One region of the Citrobacter sedlakii genome, then DNA from elsewhere that is predicted to be linked to it. Evidence: predicted binding sites of a transcription regulator. Region 1 holds the regulator's gene; the other holds the start of a gene.
The links. Region 1 encodes LexA, which represses DNA repair genes until DNA is damaged. Its sites were predicted from a motif close to TNCTGTATGTACATACAGNA; they were not measured.
Positions count from the first base shown of each region.

Region 2: the regulator LexA is predicted to act here: its motif matches at 1,921-1,940, upstream of sulA (SOS-induced cell division inhibitor SulA).

Region 1 is NZ_CP071070.1:4,391,477-4,394,624, reverse strand. Features, by position in the region: gene plsB (glycerol-3-phosphate 1-O-acyltransferase PlsB) at 1-181, opposite strand, end outside; gene JY391_RS20825 (diacylglycerol kinase) at 352-720, shown strand; gene lexA (transcriptional repressor LexA) at 843-1,451, shown strand; gene dinF (MATE family efflux transporter DinF) at 1,572-2,897, shown strand; gene JY391_RS20810 (CsbD family protein) at 3,029-3,148, shown strand, end outside.
Region 2 is NZ_CP071070.1:2,801,527-2,804,674, forward strand. Features, by position in the region: gene yccS (YccS family putative transporter) at 1-1,161, shown strand, start outside; gene JY391_RS13460 (TfoX/Sxy family DNA transformation protein) at 1,115-1,744, opposite strand; gene sulA (SOS-induced cell division inhibitor SulA) at 1,962-2,471, shown strand; gene ompA (porin OmpA) at 2,827-3,148, shown strand, end outside.

The DNA of each region.
Region 1 (3,148 bases):
GACACTGCGCGCGCAGTGTGAGTAAGTCCGCTTTGGAGTTATACGGCAAAACGTACATAATTGGGCGAGAGGTATCGAGTCCCAGTTCCGGGGCAGGATCCGCCGGAATAGACTTGCTTTTTACCAGTACGCTTAATGGTAAATTCAGTAATTTATAGTAAATTCGTGGCCAGCCGGACATAAACGATGTAAAGCCTCTGGTTAATAATGCAAATGCGCTGCAAGGATATCAGAAAGTCATGTGAATTTCTGTTGTATACGGTCATACTTCGCGCCGCGTTGCCCGCACTCAGATTATACGCGCTAACAAAGCATTGTCATTGACGCCAATAATGCAAAAAGGTTCTTTTAATGGCTAACAATACCACTGGATTCACCCGAATTATTAAAGCAGCCGGTTACTCCTGGAAGGGGTTTCGCGCAGCATGGGTCAACGAGGCGGCGTTCCGTCAGGAAAGCATTGCGGTGCTGGCAGGCGTGGCCATCGCCTGTTGGCTGGATGTCGATGCTATTACCCGCGTTCTGCTGATTGGCTCGGTGCTGCTGGTCATGGTTGTTGAAATTTTAAACAGTGCAATTGAAGCCGTCGTCGACCGTATTGGATCCGAATATCACGAGCTGTCAGGACGGGCGAAGGACATGGGATCGGCGGCAGTGCTGCTTTCCATTATTGTCGCGCTGATCACCTGGGGCATTCTGCTGTGGGCCCATTTTCACTAACAACATACGCGCTCCGTTCCATAACCGCATAAAACTGCGGATCATTGTGCAGTTTGTGGTTCCAAAATCACCTTTAGCTGTATATACTCACAGCATAACTGTATATACACCCAGGGGGCGGAATGAAAGCGTTAACGGCCAGGCAGCAAGAGGTGTTTGATCTTATTCGGGATCACATCAGCCAGACAGGTATGCCGCCGACGCGTGCGGAAATCGCGCAGCGTTTGGGGTTCCGTTCCCCAAACGCCGCTGAAGAACACCTGAAAGCGCTGGCGCGCAAAGGGGTGATTGAAATCGTTTCCGGCGCGTCCCGCGGCATTCGACTGCTGCAGGAAGAAGAAGATGGCTTACCGCTGGTCGGTCGCGTTGCGGCAGGCGAGCCGCTGCTGGCGCAGCAGCACATTGAAGGCCATTACCAGGTCGATCCGTCACTGTTTAAACCGAATGCCGACTTCCTGCTGCGCGTCAGCGGTATGTCGATGAAAGACATCGGCATTATGGACGGCGATCTGCTGGCGGTACACAAAACGCAGGATGTACGTAACGGTCAGGTGGTCGTGGCGCGCATTGATGACGAAGTAACGGTAAAACGCCTGAAAAAACAGGGCAACAAAGTCGAGCTTCTGCCAGAAAACAGCGAATTTACACCGATCGTCGTGGATCTGCGTGAACAAAGCTTCACGATTGAAGGGCTGGCCGTCGGCGTCATCCGCAACGGTGAATGGCTGTAATTTCATTTAGCCGGATATAAGAGCGTACGCGCCGTTATCCGGCGCCAGGCCTGGCAGCGCTGTGCTTATCAGGCCTGTATAATTTTAAATCTACGATAACTGCTCCTCAGGCTTCTTCTCATGCCGTTCTTTGCATCTGCTGATAAAGCGCTCTGGCGTCTTGCCTTACCCATGATTTTCTCCAACATCACTGTGCCGCTGCTTGGGCTGGTAGATACCGCGGTGATAGGCCACCTTGATAGTCCTGTTTACCTCGGCGGGGTGGCGGTTGGGGCGACGGCTACCAGTTTTCTGTTCATGCTGCTGCTCTTTTTACGAATGAGCACTACCGGGCTTACGGCGCAGGCGTTTGGAGCGAAGAACCCACAGGCGCTGGCGCGCGCGTTAGTACAGCCATTGCTGCTGGCGCTGGGCGCTGGCCTGCTCATTGCGCTCTGCCGAACGCCGCTGATCGATCTGGCGCTGCATATCGTCGGCGGTAGCGAAGCGGTGCTGGCGCAGGCAAGACGCTTCCTGGAAATCCGCTGGCTTAGCGCGCCCGCCTCGCTGGCCAATCTGGTCCTGCTGGGCTGGCTGCTCGGTGTGCAGTATGCGCGGGCGCCGGTGATTCTGCTGATTGTCGGTAACATCCTCAACATTATCCTCGACCTGTGGCTGGTGATGGGCCTGCATATGAACGTGCAGGGCGCTGCGCTGGCTACGGTGATAGCTGAATACGCCACGCTATTGCTGGGAATGCTGATGGTGCGCAAGGTGCTGCATCTGCGCGGCGTCTCGATGGAGATGTTAAAGCAGGCCTGGCGCGGGAATATTCGTCGCCTGCTGGCGCTTAATCGCGACATTATGCTGCGTTCGCTGCTGCTCCAGCTCTGCTTTGGCGCCATTACTGTTCTTGGCGCAAGGCTTGGCGGCGACATCATTGCCGTGAACGCAGTGCTCATGACGCTGCTTACCTTTACCGCCTATGCGTTGGACGGCTTTGCCTACGCTGTTGAGGCGCATTCCGGCCAGGCGTATGGCGCGCGGGACGGTAGTCAATTGCTGGAGGTCTGGCGGGCGGCGTGTCGTCAGTCAGGCATCGTAGCACTGCTGTTTTCTTTGACCTACCTGTTGGTGGGGGAGCAGATAATCGCGCTGCTGACCTCACTGCCGCAGTTGCAACAGTTAGCCGATCGTTATCTGTTCTGGCAGGTGATCCTGCCGTTGGTCGGCGTCTGGTGCTACTTGCTGGATGGCATGTTTATTGGCGCGACCCGCGCTGCGGAAATGCGTAACAGTATGGCGGTGGCGGCGACGGGTTTTGCGTTAACGCTGCTGGCGCTACCGGCATTGGGGAATCACGGTTTGTGGCTGGCGCTGGCGGTTTTCCTGGCGCTGCGCGGACTTTCGTTAGCATGGATTTGGCGGCGGCACTGGCGTAACGGTACCTGGTTTTCGGCAACGTGACGGTTAAATATTCTGAATACTCAACCGAACCCAGAATCCCTGACTACACTAAATATCACGTCCAGCAAGAAACGTAGCAACGTTGGATGACGTAGACTCGCTATTCACAGCCTAACGAAGAGGACTTTATGATGAATAAAGACGAAGCCGGTGGTAACTGGAAACAATTCAAAGGTAAGGTGAAAGAGCAATGGGGCAAATTAACCGACGATGACATGACGGTTATCGAAGGTAAGCGCGATCAGCTGGTA
Region 2 (3,148 bases), 1.6 Mb from region 1:
CTGGCGAACCTGCGAGCTATTGATGCGCAACTGGCGACCATAGAATCAGAGCAGGCGCAGGCCATGCCGCACGCGGAAACAGAAAATCAGCTCGCCGATGACAGTCCGCACGGACTCAGCGATGTCTGGTTGCGCCTGAGCCGCAACTTCACGCCGGAATCCGCCCTGTTCCGCCATGCGGTGAGGATGTCGTTAGTGCTCTGCGTCGGTTACGCCATTATTCAGGTCACCGGTATGCATCATGGCTACTGGATCCTGTTGACCAGCCTGTTCGTTTGTCAGCCCAACTATAATGCGACCCGACACCGTCTGGCCTTGAGGATTATCGGTACGCTGGTCGGGGTGGCTATTGGCATTCCTGTCCTGTGGTTTGTGCCTTCGCTGGAAGGGCAACTTATATTACTGGTCATCACCGGCGTCCTGTTTTTTGCCTTCCGTAACGTACAGTACGCCCACGCCACGATGTTTATTACCCTGCTGGTGCTGTTGTGCTTTAATCTGCTTGGCGAAGGTTTCGAGGTCGCGCTGCCGCGGGTCATAGACACGCTGATCGGTTGCGCCATCGCCTGGGCGGCGGTCAGCTTTATCTGGCCGGACTGGCGTTTTCGCAACCTGCCGCGGGTATTACAACGCGCAACCGATGCCAACTGCCGCTATCTTGACGCGATTCTTGAGCAATATCATCAGGGGCGCGATAATCGCCTGGCCTATCGCATTGCGCGACGAGATGCGCATAATCGCGATGCCGAACTGGCTTCCGTGGTGTCGAATATGTCGAGCGAACCGGACGTAACCGCCCAAACGCGTGAGGCAGCGTTCCGTTTACTCTGCCTCAACCATACGTTCACCAGCTACATTTCCGCGCTGGGGGCGCATCGTGAGCAACTGACCAACCCCGAGGTGCTGGCATTACTGGATGACGCCGTGTGCTACGTTGATGATGCCTTACATCATCTCCCGGCTGATGAACAGCGCGTACAGCTGGCGTTGGCCGAACTCAAACACCGTATCCAGCAGCTTGAACCGCGTCCGGACAGCAAAGAGCCTCTGGTGGTTCAGCAGGTAGGATTGCTGGTGACGCTGCTGCCGGAAATTGGCCGACTGCAGCGCCAAATCACTCAATCTTCGCCGGAAACAGCGGCTCCTTTGTCAGCGTCTTAACCCACGCCGCAAGCTCCTGGCGACGCGTCGCCGGGAGCGCCGCTTCATGAATGCCATAAATAGCCCCTTCCAGAATGTAGAGGATTTTGTCAGTAATCGACTTGTTGATTTGTCTCAACCGAAGCCAGCACATTTTGGCGCCCAAAACACGGAGCGTACTGACATCATAAACGCCCGCTTCGTTAAGCAGGCTCTCAAGATGAAAGGTCATATTTGGCAGATCCTTGAGCCGTTGCGTTGCCCCCCGCAGGTGTTTTTCTTTCAACGCCGCATCCAGGGAATATTTCGACAAGCGGATGAGTTTTTGCTGATCGCGCCAGAGACTTTCATCAACCTGATAGTAATTGAGCATGACGGGGCGTCCGCGCTTCATAAAGGTCAGCCAGACAGGTGAGTGCTTTACGCAGTACTGTACGCTTTGTTCACAGGCACGGAGATAAAGCTCGCCATCGGCGACCATGGCAAACACCGTGTCGTTGATGGTCAGGCTGTAGCTGCCAAACAGCGATCGATAACGGATAGTCCCCAGAGAAGATAAATATTCCTGTGATTTATTGATCCTGTCATAGGAGTGTACTTTCATAAAATTCCCTTTTAAATCATAAACTAAATAAATTATTTGCCGTCACGGATCCGTTAACGACGAAAATAGGCAACTTATTCTCAGGGGGCAAGTTGTATTTCGTTTTTACCGCAACGATGAATAAAAATTGCGAGTTTGTTTCCGAAAATAAAGTTGATCTTTCACGGCATCAGGGTTACTGTACATCCATACAGTAACTCACAGGGCTGGATTGATTATGTACACTTCAGGCTACGCAAATCGTTCTTCGTCATTCTCCTCAACAGCGAACAAAATGGCGCGCGTTTCAACCGAGAAAGCTACTGCCGGGCTTATCAGTGAAGTGGTCTATCGTGAAGACCAGCCCATGATGACGCAGTTACTGCTGTTACCGCTTCTCCAGCAGTTAGGGCAGCAGTCTCGCTGGCAGCTTTGGCTGACGCCGCAGCAAAAATTGAGCCGCGAATGGGTTCAGTCGGCCGGGTTGCCGCTCTCTAAGGTCATGCAGATTCGTCAGCTCTCTCCCTGCCACACCCTGGAATCGATGGTTCGCGCATTGCGCACAGGCAACTACAGCGTGGTCATTGGCTGGCTGGCCGACGAGTTAACGGAAGAGGAGCATGCCGAATTGGTTAAAGCCGCTGATGAAGGAAATGCGATGGGGTTTATCATGCGCCCGGTTAGCGCGCATACCCATCCGACGAGACACCAAACTGGGCTAAAAATTCATTCTAATTTGTATCACTGAGTAAAATTAGGATTTATCCTGGAATTTTTTTTGGCCTTGCCCACTTTTTTTAAAGCGTATTGAATTTTTTGCGCGAACGCTTGTCGGAAGCGGTTTCCGCGTATTTTTCCTCGTAATTTCGACATCCAAAATGTTAAATATTTTGTATACAAGCGTTTTTTTTTCATATGCCTGACGGAGTTCACACTTGTAAGTTTCCAACTACGTTGTAGACTTTACATCGCCAGGGGTGCTCGGCATAAGCCGCAGATATCGGTAGAGTAACTATTGAGCAAGGCCCCCGGTGAAGGATTTAACCGTGTTATCTCGTTGGAGATATTCATGGCGTATTTTGGATGATAACGAGGCGCAAAAAATGAAAAAGACAGCTATCGCGATTGCAGTGGCACTGGCTGGTTTCGCTACCGTAGCGCAGGCCGCTCCGAAAGATAACACCTGGTACACTGGTGCTAAACTGGGCTGGTCTCAGTACCATGACACTGGTTTCATCAACAACAATGGCCCGACCCACGAAAACCAACTGGGCGCAGGTGCTTTTGGTGGTTATCAGGTTAACCCGTATGTTGGCTTTGAAATGGGTTACGACTGGTTAGGTCGTATGCCGTACAAAGGCGACAACATCAACGGCGCTTACAAAGCTCAGGGCGTTCAGCTGACCGCTAAACTGGGTTACCCAA